DNA from 4 places in the Streptomyces sp. NPDC107500 genome. Region 1 is predicted to be linked to each of the others. Evidence: riboswitches for the same ligand, from Rfam matches in the RefSeq annotation. Region 1 holds a riboswitch; each other region holds the start of a gene.
The links. Region 1 has a riboswitch for cobalamin ahead of ACZ67M_RS27630 ((2Fe-2S) ferredoxin domain-containing protein). Riboswitches for the same ligand answer to the same signal wherever they lie in the genome.

Region 1 (4,186 bases):
CCGTACCACGTGCGGGAGGATCAGGCCGACGAAGCCGATCGGGCCGGACGCCGCGACGAGTACGCCGGTGACCAGGGACAGCAGCACGAACATGCGGGCCCGGAAGCGGGCGACGTCCAGGCCCATCGTCGTCGCCGCCTCCTCACCGGCCAGCAGCAGGTTGAGGTTGCGGGCCTGCACCAGGAGCACGCCGATGCCCAGCAGCACCGCCAGTCCCGGCAACCACAGGGTCTGCCAGGTGACGCCGCCGAGACCGCCCAGGGTCCAGGCGAGCACCGCCCGGGCCTCGTTGCCGCGGTCGGTGGTGAGCAGCAGCAGGTCGAGGACGGCCGTGAGCACCGCCGCGACCGCCACCCCGGACAGGACCAGGCGCGTCGAGGTGATGCGCCCGCCGGTGCGGGCGGTGGCGTACACGAGCACCAGTGCGCCGAGGGCGCCGGCGAACGCGGCGGCGGACAGCGACAGGGGGCCGAGGAAGCCGACGCCGAAGACGATGACCGAGACCGCGCCGAGGGAGGCGCCGGAGGAGACGCCGAGCAGGTACGGCTCGGCGAGCGGGTTGCGGACCAGCGCCTGAAGGGCGGTGCCCACCATCGCGAGACCCGCACCGGTCACCGCTCCCAGCAGGACGCGCGGCGCCCGTACGTCGAGGACGATGGTCTCCCGCGCGCGGGACCAGTCCGGGTGGGTGAAGTCGGCGCCCAGGGCGTGCGTCACGATTCCCCACACCTGGCCGGGTGGCACCTGGACCGAGCCGATGGCCAGTCCGGCCGTCACGGACGCCAACAGCAGGGCCGCCAGCGCGAGTGACGTCCCCGCCATCGTCGTACGCCCCGCCCGGCGCGACCGGGCGGCCGAGGGATCCGGTTCGGCTACCGCCTTGGTGGCGGTGCCCGTCACCGGAAGCTCTCGCGGTGCAGTCCGCGGGCGAGGTCACCGACCGCGTACGCCGACCGGATGCCGACCAGGGTCGCGGTCAGCGGCAGGACGACGAACCGCTTGTTCCTGACGGCGGGGACGTCGGCGAGGGCCGGCTGGGAGAGCAGGAACTTCTTCTTCTGCTCGACGCTGCCGGCTCCGGCGTAGTCGTAGATCGCGATGACCTCGGGCCTGCGCTCGACGACCTGTTCCCAGGAGACGTCGCCGAACACCTCGTCGAGGTCGCCGAAGACGTTCTTGCCGCCGGCCAGCCGGATCAGGTCGGTGCCCAGGCCCTTGCCGCCCGCGGTGAAGGCGCTCTTGTCGCCGCTGTCGTAGACGAAGACCGGCACCTCCGGTTCGCCCTTCACCGCGGCGGACGCCTTGGCGACGCGGCTCTTCAGGTCCGCGATCAGCTTGTCGGCCCGGTCGGGGACGCCGAAGATGCTCGCGACGGTACGGATCTCGGCGTAGGTGTCCTTCATCGTCACCCTCTGCTTGCCGCAGTACTCGCGGTTGAGGTAGGTGTCGATGCCCGCGTCGGCGAAGGCCTTGCGGGAGCGGCCCTCGTTCTCGGCGAAGGCGCTGCCGTAGCCGCCGTAGACCAAGTCGGGCTCGGTGTCGAGGATCTTCTCGAACGACGGTTCCCGCTCGGCGAGTTCGGGTATCGCCTCGTAGTCCTTCCGCAGCTCCGGCAGGACGGCCGAGTCGGGGAAGGCGGTGCCGGCCATGCGGTCCTTCAGACCGAGCGCGAGCATCAGCTCCGCGGGGTGCTGATGGATGGTGACCACCCGGGACGGCGGCTTGTCGTACGTCGTCCTCACACCGCAGTTGTCGATGGTGACGGGGAATCCCGCGGGGGACGACGCCGATGCCGAACCGTCGTGGCCGGAGTCGTCGGCGCCGCCGGACGAGCCGCATCCGGCGGTCACCAGGGCCGCCGACAGGGCGAGCGCCGCGGCCGTGCCGCGCAGGCTCCGGCGGCGTCGGGCAGGGGAGAACAGGGCTGACACGTAAGCCTCCTGGGGAGTCCGCGCTCCTCGGATCGGGCCCGCGACAGGTCAGTGTCCTGACTCCCGGGCCTTCGGCCCCCGGCTGCCCGGCCGGTGGGCGCGGGGCAGGTCGAGGGCGTGACGCCCGGTCACAGTGGCGGGACCGTGCCGGATTCGCACCGGCTTCCTGTCTCCCGTCGCGGCTATGACCTGGCGATATTACGTTCCTTTGGGCAGGGCGCAAAGCGCGGGTGTTCAGCGGGCACGCGGTGCCCGTGCGCGGAGCGGGGCCCCGCTGACAGCTCCGGGGCCGGGATGCGAGGATGCCCGGAGCAATTGGGCGACGGCGGCCCGAGGAAGCCGGTGTGAATCCGGCGCGGTCCCGCCACTGTGATCGGCGAGCGAGCCCCCACACGACCACTGCCCGTACCGGGTGGGAAGGGGTGGGGCGAGCGACGACCCGAGAGCCAGGAGACTCACGCGGTCGCCTCCTCGACGGACCACCGGGGCGGATCTCCCCGGGGAGAGGGACGATGCCGTATGCCCGCCCACACCGGCCCGGCCGGAGCGACGCCCGGCGCACCCGCGGACCCGACGCCCGCCCGCGTCGTCGTCTGCCGGGACTGCTGCTGCGGCACCCCCAAGATCATCGGCGTCGATCACGCGGCGCAGACGGCGCGTCTGCGGGCCCTGGTGCCCGTGCGGGTGTCGGACTGCCTCGACGTGTGCGAACAGGCCAACGTGATCGTCGTCCAGCCCTCCGCGGCGGGCCGCGCCGCCGGCGCCCGTCCGGTCTGGCTGGGACTGGTCAACGACCCCGACGCCACCGAGGACATCGCCGACTGGGTCCGCGCCGGCGGCCCCGGTGTCGCACCGCGGCCCGACATCCTCGACCTGTACGCCATCACGCCCCCGCGCCGCGGCCCGGCCGCCTGACTCGGCGCTCACGAGGAGCGACCGGTGTCCCGAAACGTTCAGGCCTCACCCGCCGATGTCACCGCCGCCCTGCACGACGTGGCCGCCCTCGGGGGCTTCTTCGTCCTGCGCGTCGGCGGTGCGGATGCGGGCTGGCATCCGGTCGGCCACTCCTACGCGCGGGGTTTCACCGACCTCGCCGAGGCCGTCGCGCACCGCCACCGGGCGCCCGAAGCGCGGATTGGCGTGTCCATCGCCCACCTGGGTCACGCGGCACGCCTCTGGTCGCCCGCCCTGGCCTGCGTACTCCTGCACGGCATCGTCCTCGACCTGAGCCGGCTGGAGCGGGCCGACGACGGCCCGGCCCTGCGCATGCCCCGTCCCGCCGGCCTGCGCGGCAGGACGGCACGTCCGTCCGCCGCCCTCGCGGTGTACCGGCAGGTGACGGCCCACCTGGAAGCGCTGGCCGAAGGGCTCCGCGTCAAGGTCGCGCCACGGCTGCTGGACGGCAACGCCGCCTCGGCGCTCGTCGAGGCGGCCCGCGCGCTGCTGGCGGCGCACCCCGCGCTGCGCGAGCCGCTCACCGGCCTCACCACGGAGCTGCTGAACACCGGACGGCTCGTGGGCACTGGAGAGATCACCGGACCGGATCTCACGTTCCGGCGCCGTAGTTGCTGTCTCTACTACCGCGCGCCGAACGGCTCGAAGTGCGGCGACTGCTGCCTGGCGGACTGAGGGGGGGCGGTCAGGGGCCGTCCGGGTCGAGGGCGTTCAGGGACTGTTCGGTCCAGATGACCTTGCCCTGCGCGTGGTACCGGGTGCCCCAGCGCGTGGCGCACTGGGCGACGAGGAACAGGCCGCGGCCTCCCTCGTCGGTGGTGGCGGCCATGCGCAGGTGGGGTGCCGTGCTGCTGCCGTCGGAGACCTCGCAGATCAGGCTGCGGTCCAACAGCAGCCGGACGCGCACCGGTTCGGCCGCGTGCCGGATGGCGTTGGTGACCAGCTCGCTGAGGATCAGCTCGGTGGTGAACGCCGTCTCCTCGAGGCCCCACTCGGCGAGCCGGCGCGTCGCGTCGGCCCGGACGCCGGCGACGGCCGCGGGGTCGCGCGGCACGTGCCACTCGGCGACCCGGTCGGCGGGGAAGGCCCGGGTCCGGGCCACCAGGAGGACGATGTCGTCGTCGGGGCGGTCGGGGAGCAGCGCGTCCAGCAGCACGGCACAGGTCTCGTCCGGCGTCCGGTCCGCACCGGCGAGCCGCCCGCGGAGCTGGTCGAGGCCCGCCTCGATGTCCCGGCCCCGGCCCGTCACCAGCCCGTTGGTGAACAGGACTAGCCGGCTGCCCTCGGGGAGCCGGAACTCG
Region 2 (4,186 bases), on a different contig from region 1:
GTTCGGCACCTGGGTCACCTGGTTCCTGCTGGGCGGCGACCTGTACACCGCGTACACCTTCGTGGCCGTCCCGGCGGCGATCTACGCGGCGGGCGCGGCCGGCTTCTTCGCGGTGCCGTACACGATCCTCGTTTACCCGCTGATCTTCACCTTCCTGCCGCGCCTGTGGTCGGTCTCGCACAAGCACGGTTACGTGACGACCTCGGACTTCGTGCGCGGACGGTTCGGCTCGAAGGGGCTGTCGCTGGCGGTCGCCGTCACCGGCATCCTCGCGACGATGCCGTACATCGCGCTCCAGCTGGTCGGCATCCAGGCCGTGCTCGACGTGATGGGCGTCGGCGGCGGCGAGGACACCAACTGGTTCATCAAGGACCTGCCGCTGCTGATCGCGTTCGGCGTGCTGGCGGCGTACACCTACTCGTCGGGGCTGCGCGCGCCCGCGCTGATCGCGTTCGTCAAGGACACGCTGATCTACATCGTGATCGCGGTGGCGATCATCTACATCCCGATCAAGCTGGGCGGCTTCGACGACATCTTCGCCGCGGCGAACGACAAGTTCACCGCGTCGGGCAACGGCGGCCTGGTGCCCAACCACGGCGGGCAGTGGACGTACGCCACGCTGGCGCTCGGCTCGGCCCTGGCGCTCTTCATGTACCCGCACTCGATCACCGCGACGCTGTCCTCGCGCAGCCGTGAGGTGATCCGGCGCAACACCACGATCCTGCCGCTGTACTCGCTGATGCTGGGTCTGCTCGCGCTGCTGGGCTTCATGGCGATCGCGGCGGGCGTCAAGGTGGAGAACGGGCAGCTGGCGATCCCGCAGCTGTTCGAGAACATGTTCCCGGACTGGTTCGCGGGCGTGGCCTTCGCGGCCATCGGCATCGGCGCGCTGGTGCCGGCGGCGATCATGTCGATCGCGGCGGCGAACCTCTTCACCCGCAACATCTACAAGGACTTCATCAAGCCGGACGCCACCCCGGCCCAGGAGACCAAGGTCTCCAAGCTGGTGTCGTTGCTGGTGAAGGTGGGCGCGCTGGTCTTCGTCCTCGGCATGGACAAGACGGTCGCGATCAACTTCCAGCTGCTCGGCGGCATCTGGATCCTCCAGACCTTCCCTGCCCTGGTGGGCGGCCTGTTCACCCGCTGGTTCCACCGCTGGGCGCTGCTCGGCGGCTGGGCGGTCGGCATGGTCTACGGCACGGTCGCCGCGTACGGTGTGGCCTCGCCGACGCAGAAGCACTTCGGCGGCTCCTCCGACGAGATCCCCGGCATCGGCGAGATCGGCTACATCGGTCTCACCGCCTTCGTGCTGAACATCCTGGTCACCGTGGTCCTGACCTTCGTCCTGCGGGCGGTCAAGGCGCCCGACGGCGTCGACGAGACCAAGCCGAGCGACTACACGGCGGACGCGGGCGACCCGGGCGTCGAGGTCGAACTGCCGCCGGCCACGGCGGGCACCTCGCACTAGGTCCTTCGTAGAGGCCTTCCCAGAGGTCCTGGTGAAGGTCTTCTTCCTCAGCGGGCCGCCGGAGAAATCCGGCGGCCCGCTGTCGTACCCGTCGGGCACACTCGGGGACATGGACTTCGTGATCCGGCGGGCGACGGCCGAGGAGTACGACACCCTCGGCGAGATCACCGCACAGGCCTACCTGCGCGACGGCCTCCTCGACTTCGGCGGGGACGACGCCTACCTCCACGAGCTGCGCGCCGTGGCCAAGCGGGCGGCCGCCGCCGAGGTGCTGGTCGCCGCGGCCGACGGCGGGGTACTCGGCGGCGTCACCTTCGTGCCCAGCGGCGGCCCGATGGCGGACATCGCCCGGCCCGGCGAGGCCGAGATACGCATGCTCGCCGTCGCCCGCGAGGCGCGCGGACGCGGCGCCGGCGAGGCACTGGTGCGGGCCTGCGTCGACCGCGCCCGGTCCGTGCCGGGCTGCGCGCGGGTCGTGCTGTCCACCCAGCGCACCATGCACAGCGCCCACCGCATCTACGCGCGCCTGGGTTTCACGCGTTCCCCGGACCGCGACTGGAACCCCCTGCCGGAGCTGGACGACCTCACTCTGCTCGCCTACGAACTGACGCTCTGACACCGCTCCGACACGCTCACGGACACAACATCTGGGGGTGCTGGCGGAGCCCGGCACAAGATGTATGCTCGTGCTCGCTGTCGCCGCAGGGGAATCCGGTGCGAATCCGGAACTGTCCCGCAACGGTGTACATGCGTGCATCCGTACGCCCCCGGGCGTCCGTGCCCGCGTGTCCAGTCCGAGGACCTGCCGACGGTGCGCCCGGCCTCCCGGCCCGGGTGCCATGACGTCCGGGCCTCGTGGAGTGGGCCGGTGGACGCGACGCCGCGTGCGCTCGTGTGCTGCCTCCTGCCCTCCGCCAGGCCCCGTGCCGAGCGAGGGAGTGCCCCCACGTGACCATCGCGCCAGCCGATCCGGCCGCAGCGACCCCGGTGACGACTTCAGCGATGCCGGTGACCGAGGAGTCCGACGGACCCGGTGCCGCCCTGCTGCGGACCCTGACCGAGCTGACCGCCGACCTCCCCGACGCCGACCCCGGCCGGGTCGCCGCCGCCGCGCTGCGCGGCCGGTCCGCCCACGCGGACGAGGCCGAGCTGCGCGAGCTGGCCACGGAGGCGGCGGCCGGTCTCATCTCCGAGGACCCGGTCTACTCCCGCCTCGCCGCCCGGCTGCTGACCATCTCCATCCGCGCGGAGGCCGCCTCCCAGGGCGTCACGTCCTTCACCGAGTCGGTCGCCACCGGCCACCGCGAGGGCCTGATCGCCGACCGCACCGCCGAGTTCGTGCGGCAGCACGCGGACCGGCTGGACGCGACGATCGACCGGGCCGCCGACGACCGCTTCGGCTACTTCGGACTGCGCACCCTGCACAGCCGCTACCTGCTGCGGCACCCGATCACCCGCAAGGTCGTCGAGACGCCCCAGCACTTCATGCTGCGGGTCGCCGCCGGCCTCGCCGAGGACGACACCTCACGCTCCGTGGACGAGGTCACCGCGCTCTACGGCCTGATGAGCCGCCTCGACTACCTGCCCTCCTCCCCCACCCTGTTCAACTCGGGCACCCGGCACGCCCAGATGTCGTCCTGCTACCTCCTGGACTCCCCCAAGGACGAGCTGGACTCCCTCTACGACCGCCTCCACCAGGTCGCCCGGCTCTCCAAGCACGCCGGCGGCATCGGCATCGCCTACTCCCGCGTCCGCTCCCGCGGCTCCCTGATCCGCGGCACCAACGGGCACTCCAACGGCATCGTCCCGTTCCTGAAGACGCTGGACGCCTCGGTGGCGGCCGTGAACCAGGGCGGCCGGCGCAAGGGCGCGGCGGCGGTCTACCTGGAGACCTGGCACGCGGACATCGAGGAGTTCCTGGAGCTGCGGGACAACACCGGCGAGGACGCCCGACGCACCCACAACCTGAACCTGGCGCACTGGATCCCGGACGAGTTCATGCGCCGCGTGGACGCCGACGGCCAGTGGTCGCTGTTCTCGCCCGCCGACGTGCCCGAGCTGACCGACCTGTACGGCGCGGAGTTCGACGCCGCCTACCGCGCCGCCGAGGCAGCCGGGCTCGCCCGCAGGACCCTGCCCGCCCGCGAGCTGTACGGCCGCATGATGCGCACCCTCGCGCAGACCGGCAACGGCTGGATGACCTTCAAGGACACCGCCAACCGCACCGCCAACCAGACGGCCGAGCCGGGCAACGTCATCCACTCCTCCAACCTCTGCACGGAGATCCTGGAGGTCACGGACGACGGCGAGACCGCGGTCTGCAACCTGGGCTCGGTCAACCTCGGCGCCTTCGTCGACGTGGCGAAGGGCGACATCGACTGGGAGCGGCTGGACGCCACCGTCCGCACCGCCGTCACCTTCCTGGACCGGGTCGTCGACATCAACTTCTACCCGACCGAGCAGGCGGGCCGCTCCAACTCCCGCTGGCGCCCGGTGGGCCTGGGCGCGATGGGCCTCCAGGACGTCTTCTTCCAGCTGCGCCTGCCCTTCGACTCGCCCGAGGCGAAGGCCCTCTCCACCCGCGTCGCCGAGCGGATCATGCTCGCCGCGTACGAGACGTCCACCGACCTCGCCGAGCGCAACGGCCCGCTGCCGGCCTGGGAGAAGACCCGTACCGCGCGGGGCGTGCTGCACCCCGACCACTACGGCGTCGAGACC
Region 3 (4,186 bases), on a different contig from region 1:
ACGAACCGCACCACCACGCCCGGTTCGGCGGCCAGCGCGTCCACGTCCGTGAAGTTGGACATCAGCGGGACCGCGCAGACGGCGACCCGCAGCACGTCCTCGCCGACCGGCGGCGCGACCACGGACTCCCGCACCGTGCCGCGCAGCGAGACCCGCAGACCGTCCTCCTCGTCGATGCCGAGCCCGTGCCGGAAGGGCAGCACCCCGTACGTCCGCCGCCCGGTCAGGCCGTGCAGCATGTCGAGGCCGGGCTCCAGGAGCGACACGTCGCCGCGGAACTTGTTGACGAGGAACCCGGCGACCAGCGCCTGGTCCTCGGGCGAGAGCAGCGCCACCGTGCCGAAGAAGGAGGCGAAGACGCCCCCGCGGTCGATGTCGCCGACGATCAGCACGGGCAGCCCGGCGCCCCGCGCGATCCCCATGTTCACGATGTCGGTGCGGCGCAGGTTGATCTCGGCCGGGCTGCCCGCGCCCTCACAGATCACCGCGTCGTAGGTGCCGCGCAGCTCGGCCAGCGAGTCGAGCACCGTGCCGAGCAGCCGCTCCTGCCGCCCGCCGTGGTAGCCGCGGGCGGTCATCTCGCCGACGGGCCTGCCGAGCAGCACCACCTGGCTGCTGCGCTCGCCGCCGGGCTTGAGCAGCACCGGGTTCATCAGCGCGGTCGGCTCCACCCGGCAGGCCTGGGCCTGCATGGCCTGGGCCCGCCCGATCTCCGCCCCCTCGCGCGTCACGAAGGAGTTGAGCGACATGTTCTGCGCCTTGAAGGGCGCGACCTTCACGCCCTGGCGCACCAGCCAGCGGCAGATCCCGGCCGTGACGACGCTCTTGCCGGCGTCGGAGGTGGTGCCGGCGACGAGGAGTCCACCGTTCATGACGTACGTCCCTTCCTGACGGCCCCGCGCACCAGCAGCCGGGCGCCCACGCACGCGACGAGCGCCAGCCCTCCCACGCGCCGGGAGAGCCGTGCGGCCCGTTCGATGTCGCCGGAACCGGCCCGGACGGCGCGCCCCGACGCCCCGTTGAGCACGGGCCGGTGCTCGACCCGCCCGCCGTAGGAGAGCGTCCCGCCGAGCCGCACTCCGAGGGCGCCCGCGAAAGACGCCTCCACGGGACCGGCGTTGGGGCTCGGGTGGAGTCCGGCGTCCGCGCGCCAGGCCCGTACGGCGCCCCGCGGATCGCCGCCGGCCACTATGGCCAGCAGGGCGGTCAGGCGGGCGCCCGGCCAGCCCGCGAGGTCGTCGAGGCGGGCCGAGGCCCAGCCGTACCGCCGGTAGCGGGGCGACTTGTGGCCGACCATGGCGTCCAGGGTGTTCACCGCCCGGAAGCCGAGCAGCCCCGGCACTCCGCCGGCGGCACCCCACACCAGGGCACCCACCACGGCGTCCGAGGTGTTCTCGGCGACCGACTCCACGACCGCCCGCGCGATCCCGTCGGCGTCCAGCGACTGCGGGTCCCGCCCGCACAGGTGCGGCAGCCGCGCCCGGGCCGCCTCGACGTCCCCGGCCTCCAGGGCCCGGCCGATGGCGAGCGCCTCGCGCACCAGCGACGTACCGCCGACCACGGCCCAGGTGGCCGCGCCGGTCAGCGCGACCGAGGCGGCGGGGGAGCGGCGTACGGCGTGCGCGGCGGCCGAGCCCAGGGCGGTGGCGCCACCGGCGCACACCAGGGTGTGCAGCGCGCCCCAGCCCCGGTGGTCACGCCACAGCACCCGTTCCACGGCACCGGCGGCGCGGCCGAACGCGGCGACCGGATGTCCGCGGCGCGGGTCGCCGAGGAGGAGGTCACCGAGCAGCCCGGCGGCGGCGCCGTACGCGAAGACGCGTCCGGCACGCACGGGTTCAGCCGGTCACACGGGCAGGAGAGCACCTGGTACTGAACGTCGATCGGCAGCCGGGCATCGCGTCGCGTCCTCACTCAGGGTGTCCACGCCCTGGTTCGAAGAGTCCGGCGGTGAGAGTTCCTGGCTACCGGGGTCTGACCCCCGGTCACAGTGGCGGGACCGCGCCGGAATCGCACCGGGCTTCCTCTCCTGCCGCCGTAAGTGGCCCCGGAAGTCCACCACGGCGCGAGAACACCCGTCAACCTGGCGTTGACCTGCGGCGGGGGAGTGTGCCGAGCCCCACACACGGGTGGTGCGCGCCGGTACACGAAGGGGCGGGGCGCGCGACGGTCCGAGTCCGTCCCGCGCTCCGCCCCGGGGTGTGCCGTGGGTCAGGCGACGATCAGATAGATGCCGTACGCCACCGCCGCCGCGCAGGCCGCGAAGCACGCGTACGCGCCGGTGACCGCGAGGGCCGCGGAGCCGCCCGCGGCGGTGGCCCGCTCCTGGCGGGAGAGGCCGGCGATGCCGAGGGTGAACAGGCCCACCAGGGCCACGGTGGCCACGAGGCTGACGCCGAAGACGGAGCCCAGTGCTGCCCAGTCGATGCTCATGGGGGTTCGCTTCCTTCGTACCCGGGACGCGGGCTCAGACGGTGGTGGCGGCCGACGCGGGCCTGGCCTCGGACGGGTCGGCCGGCAGCTCCTCGGCCAGGTGCGCCGGGGGCGGGGAGACGGCGGCCATCGCCGTGGTGACCACACCGGCCGACTCGGGCTCGTGGGGGTCGACGACGTTGGTGTGGTCGACGACCTCGCGCCGGGAGATCTTCCAGATGGCGGCGCTGGAGGCGACCAGGAAGACCGCGACGCAGGCCGTGCCCCAGTCGCCCATGCGGCAGACCCACTCGGCGATCGCGGCGACCAGGGCCGCGGCCGGCAGCGTCAGACCCCAGGCGACGAACATCCGGGTGGCCGTGGACCAGCGCACCACGCCGCCCTTGCGGCCGAGGCCGGCGCCCATCACCGCACCGGAGACCGAGTGCGTGGTGGAGAGGGAGAAGCCGAGGTGGGAGGAGGCCAGGATGACCGTCGCGGCGCTGGTCTGGGCGGCGAAGCCCTGCTGCGGCTGGAGGTCGGTCAGGCCCTTGCCCATGGTGCGGATGATGCGCCAGCCGCCGAGGTAGGTGCCGAGCGCGATGGCGATGCCCGCGGAGAGGATGACCCACAGGGGCGGGTCGGAGTCGGGGGCGAGCGCGCCGCCGGCGACCAGGGCGAGAGTGATGATGCCCATCGTCTTCTGGGCGTCGTTGGTGCCGTGGGCCAGCGAGACCAGCCCGGCGGAGGCGATCTGCCCGGCGCGGTAGCCCTTGGCGGCGGCCTTGCCGTCGGCCCGGCGGCCGAGCCGGTAGGTCAGCCGCGCGCCCAGCAGCGCCGCGACACCGGCGACGATCGGGGCGGCGATCGCGGGGATCAGCACCTTGGTGACGAGCGCGTCGCCGTTGACGGCGCCGACGCCGGCCGAGGCGACCGCGGCACCGATCAGACCGCCCATCAGGGCGTGCGAGGAACTGGACGGGAGGCCGACCAGCCAGGTCAGCAGGTTCCAGAGGATCGCGCCGACCAGGGCGGCGAAGATGACCTCGGGACGGATGCCGGTCTCGTCGACGAGACCCTTGGAGATCGTGTTGGCGACCTCCACCGAGAGGAAGGCGCCTACAAGGTTGAGGACGGCGGACATCGCCACCGCCACCTTGGGCTTGAGCGCACCGGTCGAAATGGTCGTTGCCATCGCGTTCGCGGTGTCGTGGAAACCGTTCGTGAAATCAAACGCGAGTGCGGTTACCACCACAATCGCGAGGATCAGCGAGAAGCTTTCCATTTACCCAGGCAATCGTTCGAGGTCATTGGCTGGACGAACGTAGGTAACCATGGTGAACGGAAGATGAACTGGGCAGGGCGTCGCGGTGACCGGAAGCGGCGTCGCCGCCTCCCTCTGCGTGGCCGTCCCGGTGCTCTCCGGAGACGCCCCTGGCAGGATCACCGCCAGACCGGCCGGCGACCGGCCCGGAGAGGCGCGGGAGCGCTCGTGAGGAGACGGTGACTGTGACGTATTCGCGGGTCGGACGGGCTGCCGGCCCGGACGAGGAGCGGGCCTGGACGGACCTCGTCGCGGCGGCCCGGCGCACGGTCGCGGACGGGCTCGTGGTCGGTACCTCCGGCAATGTCTCGGTGCGCGTCGGCGACACGGTCCTCGTCACCCCTTCGGGTGTGCCGTACGACCGTCTGGCGCCGGGTGACGTGACCGGCGTCGCCCTCGACGGACGACAGGTGCTCGGCACCCTCCTCCCCACCAGCGAACTGCCCCTGC
Region 4 (4,186 bases), 210 kb from region 1:
TACGTGGCGCTGCTCGGCGCGGTGACGGTCGCGATGGTTGTCTGACGCGCCGGGCCGACGCCGCGGACCGCCGCCCGGTGCCGCACCGGGCGTCAGCCGATGACTGCCTCCCAGGTGTCGACCGCGAAGTGGACGGTCATGCCGTTGCGGCCGTAGAGGCGCGGAGCGCCGGTGGCGTTGGCCGTGTCGACCCCGAGCCCCACCGTGTCCCGGCCCCGCGCGGCGAAGTGCGCGAAGGCGTGCCGCAGGAGGAATCCGCCCAGGCCCCTCCCCCGTGCCGCGTCCAGCACGCCGAGGGCGCGGATCCAGCCCATGGCCTCGCGGTCGTCCCGGGCCAGCAGGAAACCGGCGTCCCCCAGGTCGTCGGTGGCGGCGATCCACACCAGGGACCAGTCGAGCCCCTCGGCGTCGATGTCGCTGAGCCAGAGCCGGTACGGACGCGGCTGGAAGTCGAAGTGGGAGGCGAACGCCTGCTGGTACAGCTCGTGCACCCGGACACGGTCCGCCTCCGTCGCGCAGGCGCGCACGGCCACCCCGGCCGGGGCCCGCGGCGGCAGGTCGGCCGCCGGGTCCACCGCCCGGCGCAGGACGTGGTGGGACCGGACGACCCGCCAGCCCCGTTCCGCGAGGAGCGCCGTGTCGGTCGTGGGCCGGGCGTTGAGGTGCAGGTGGACGACGGCCCGAGCGGCCCCGTTGGCCCGTGCCTTGGCGAGGGCGCGGTCCTCCATGGCGGCCAGCAGCCGCAGGCCGGTGCCCTGGTGGTCGGGGAGCACGTAGTGGTCGATGTCCACGCGCTCGCCGCCGGACTCGTCCCACAGCAGCCCGTAGGCCACCAGCCGGCCGCCGTCGAAGGCGAGCCACGAGTCGCGGGTCAGATCCGTCTCGGGATGCTTCAGGTCGGCCTCGACGGTGTGCTGGTCGGTCTCGGGGCGGCCGATCTCGATCCGGTCGATCTCGTTGAGGAGCTGGGTGATGGCGGGCGCGTCGGCAAGGGTGGCCGGCCGCAGGTCGGCGGTGGACATGAGAGCAGAATCGGGGGCACCGGCGGGCACCCGCAACGGAATTTCCGCCCCGCCACGCGGCTCGGGCCCCGCCCGGGCGCGGACCGGCGCGATTGGTGGACGTAGGTCCGCGAACCGCGGGCATACGGGGGTCCTGAGGACCTTCTCCGTCGCCGACCACGGGAGTCTCCTGTGACACCGAGCCTGCGCACCGCACGCGGGTGCCGTGCCGCCGCCGTTCTCCTGCTCGCCGCCGCCTGGTACGGGGGCAGCCACCACCCCTGGCTCGCCCTGCCCGGTCTCTACGCCGCGGCGGTCATGGCCTGGTGCGCGGCCCGGGAGGGAGCCGAGCACCGGCGGCGGACGGTCCTGGCGCGCCGGGCCGAACTCCTGGCCCGCCCGCCTCACCGGCAGCCGGTCCCTCTCGCCCCCTGCTGCGCCTTCTGGCGGCACTCCGACGGCGCCGTGCACGGCCAGGAGTGCACCCGTCCCGCCGCCGCCCGGGTCGCCGTGGGCGGCGACTGCTGCGAGGTGTGGTGGACCTCGCTGGGCTCGGCGCACGACACGGCCTGCCCGCGGCACGCCGACGCGCCGGGGCAGGACCGGAGCACCTGGGCCCAGCAGTAGTCCGCCGACGGCGTGTCCCGTCGCACCGTCCGCATGCCGGACGCGTCCGGACGATTCCGGGGTGGTCCCCGGTAGGGTGAACGGTGCAGCTGGTTCGCCCCGTCCGCCAGGCGGGGTGTCGTAAGAGGGAACCCGGTGGGAATCCGGGACTGCCCCGCAGCGGTGAGCGGGAACGACCGCCGTCATACGCACTGGGTCCGACGTACCGGGCCCGGGAAGCGACGGCCAGTAGGTGTCCTCCGGACGGAGGGCGTGCCCGCGAGTCCGAAGACCTGCCAACTGCCCGCGTGCGGACCGTTCCGCGCGCGGACATCCCGGTGACCTCGAGGGCGGGTCGGCGTGCACCAGACGGAACGGCCGTGCCTTTGCCGCGCGGGGTCGTCACCGTCCGGCCGGCCACGACCTTCGCGCTCTCGTTCCGTCCCCGGGATCTCAGGGACTCATCTCGCGAAGGAGATCTCCGTGACAGCGAAGTCCGCAGCCGCGGCAGCACGGGCCACCGTGTACGGCTACCCCCGCCAGGGTCAGAACCGTGAACTGAAGAAGGCCATCGAGGGCTACTGGAAGGGCCGCGTCAACGCCGACGCCCTCCACGCCACCGCCGCCGAACTCCGGCGCGACAACCGGCGGCAGCTCGCCGACGCCGGCATCCACGAGGTGCCCACCGGTGACTTCTCGTACTACGACCACGTCCTCGACACCACGGTCATGGTCGGCGCGATCCCCGAACGGCACCGCGCCGCCGTCGCCGCCGACGCGACGGACGGCTACTTCGCGATGGCCCGCGGCACCCAGGACGTGGCGCCGCTGGAGATGACCAAGTGGTTCGACACGAACTACCACTACCTCGTCCCCGAACTCGGTCCCGGCACCGTCTTCACGGCCGACTCCACCAAGCAGGTCGCCGAGCTGAAGGAGGCTCTCGCCGAGGGCCTCACCGCCCGTCCGGTCCTGGTCGGCCCCGTCACGTACCTGCTGCTCGCCAAGCCCGCTCCCGGCGTGCCCGCGGACTTCGAGCCGCTCACGCTCCTGGACCGGCTGCTTCCCGTGTACGCCGAGGTCCTCGCCGACCTGCGTGCGGCCGGCGCCGAATGGGTCCAGCTCGACGAACCCGCCCTGGTGCAGGACCGCACCCCGGCCGAGCTGAACGCGGCGGAGCGCGCCTACCGTGATCTCGGCGCCCTGTCCGACCGTCCGAAGCTGCTGGTCGCCTCGTACTTCGACCGGCTCGGCGACGCCCTGCCGATGCTGGCCAAGGCACCGGTGGACGGGCTGGCGCTGGACTTCACCGAGGCCGCCGCCGCCAACCTCGACGCGCTCGCCGCCGTCGGTGGACTGCCCGGCAAGCGCCTGGTCGCCGGTGTGGTCAACGGCCGCAACATCTGGATCAACGATCTGCAGAAGTCCCTGACCACACTCGGCACCCTTCTCGGGCTCGCCGACCGTGTCGACGTCTCCGCCTCCTGCTCCCTGCTGCACGTCCCGCTGGACGCGTCCCTCGAGCGGGACATCGACCCGCAGATCCTGCGCTGGCTCGCGTTCGCCCGGCAGAAGACCTCCGAGATCGCCACGCTCGCCAGGGGCCTCGCCCAGGGCACCGACAGCATCACCGGCGAACTCGCCGCCAACCGTGCCGACCTCGCCTCCCGGGCCACCTCACCCATCACCCGCGACCCTGCCGTCCGCTCCCGTGCGGAGGCCGTGACCAGCGCCGACACCCGCCGTTCCCAGCCGTACGCCGAACGGGCCGCGGCGCAGCGCGCCCACCTCGGGCTGCCCCTGCTGCCGACCACCACCATCGGCTCGTTCCCGCAGACCACCGAGCTGCGCACCGCGCGCGCCGACCTGCGCGCCGGGCGCCTGGACGCGGCCGGTTACGAGGAGCGCATCCGGTCGGAGATCCAGGAGGTCATCTCCTTCCAGGAGAAGACCGGTATCGACGTCCTGGTGCACGGCGAGCCCGAGCGCAACGACATGGTCCAGTACTTCGCCGAGCAGCTGACCGGCTACCTCGCCACCCAGCACGGCTGGGTCCAGTCGTACGGCACCCGCTACGTCCGTCCGCCGGTCCTGGCCGGTGACATCTCCCGCCCGCAGCCGATGACGGTGCGCTGGACGAACTACGCCCAGTCCCTGAGCGATCGCCCGGTCAAGGGCATGCTCACCGGGCCCGTCACCATGCTCGCCTGGTCCTTCGTCCGCGACGACCAGCCGCTCGGCGACACCGCCCGCCAGGTCGCCCTCGCCCTGCGCGACGAGGTGAACGACCTCCAGGCCGCCGGCACCTCGGTCATCCAGGTGGACGAGCCCGCGCTGCGCGAGACCCTGCCCCTGAGGGCCGCCGACCACGCCGCCTATCTGGCGTGGGCGACCGAGGCGTTCCGGCTCAGCACGAGCGGGGTGCGTCCGGACACCCAGATCCACACCCACATGTGCTACGCGGAGTTCGGCGACATCGTCCAGGCCATCGACGACCTCGACGCCGACGTCATCAGTCTGGAGGCAGCCCGCAGCCACATGCAGGTCGCCCGCGAACTGGCCGCCCACGGCTACCCGCG

Region 2: another riboswitch for cobalamin. It lies ahead of ACZ67M_RS12545 (ribonucleoside-diphosphate reductase subunit alpha); the one in region 1 lies ahead of ACZ67M_RS27630 ((2Fe-2S) ferredoxin domain-containing protein).
Region 3: another riboswitch for cobalamin. It lies ahead of ACZ67M_RS05865 (cobalamin biosynthesis protein); the one in region 1 lies ahead of ACZ67M_RS27630 ((2Fe-2S) ferredoxin domain-containing protein).
Region 4: another riboswitch for cobalamin. It lies ahead of metE (5-methyltetrahydropteroyltriglutamate--homocysteine S-methyltransferase); the one in region 1 lies ahead of ACZ67M_RS27630 ((2Fe-2S) ferredoxin domain-containing protein).

The regions. Positions count from the first base shown of each region.
Region 1 is NZ_JBVJPF010000007.1:247,040-251,225, reverse strand. Features, by position in the region: gene ACZ67M_RS27640 (FecCD family ABC transporter permease) at 1-900, opposite strand, end outside; gene ACZ67M_RS27635 (ABC transporter substrate-binding protein) at 897-1,931, opposite strand; cobalamin riboswitch at 1,961-2,139, opposite strand; cobalamin riboswitch at 2,264-2,388, shown strand; gene ACZ67M_RS27630 ((2Fe-2S) ferredoxin domain-containing protein) at 2,451-2,846, shown strand; gene ACZ67M_RS27625 ((2Fe-2S)-binding protein) at 2,871-3,560, shown strand; gene ACZ67M_RS27620 (SpoIIE family protein phosphatase) at 3,571-4,186, opposite strand, start outside.
Region 2 is NZ_JBVJPF010000003.1:204,258-208,443, forward strand. Features, by position in the region: gene mctP (monocarboxylate uptake permease MctP) at 1-1,468, shown strand, start outside; gene ACZ67M_RS12540 (GNAT family N-acetyltransferase) at 1,578-2,084, shown strand; cobalamin riboswitch at 2,149-2,292, shown strand; gene ACZ67M_RS12545 (ribonucleoside-diphosphate reductase subunit alpha) at 2,417-4,186, shown strand, end outside.
Region 3 is NZ_JBVJPF010000001.1:1,317,531-1,321,716, forward strand. Features, by position in the region: gene ACZ67M_RS05860 (cobyric acid synthase) at 1-872, opposite strand, end outside; gene ACZ67M_RS05865 (cobalamin biosynthesis protein) at 869-1,834, opposite strand; cobalamin riboswitch at 1,936-2,075, opposite strand; gene ACZ67M_RS05870 (hypothetical protein) at 2,212-2,433, opposite strand; gene ACZ67M_RS05875 (inorganic phosphate transporter) at 2,468-3,697, opposite strand; gene ACZ67M_RS05880 (class II aldolase/adducin family protein) at 3,922-4,186, shown strand, end outside.
Region 4 is NZ_JBVJPF010000007.1:453,197-457,382, forward strand. Features, by position in the region: gene ACZ67M_RS28515 (TSUP family transporter) at 1-45, shown strand, start outside; gene ACZ67M_RS28520 (GNAT family N-acetyltransferase) at 93-1,022, opposite strand; gene ACZ67M_RS28525 (hypothetical protein) at 1,194-1,628, shown strand; cobalamin riboswitch at 1,702-1,922, shown strand; gene metE (5-methyltetrahydropteroyltriglutamate--homocysteine S-methyltransferase) at 2,091-4,186, shown strand, end outside.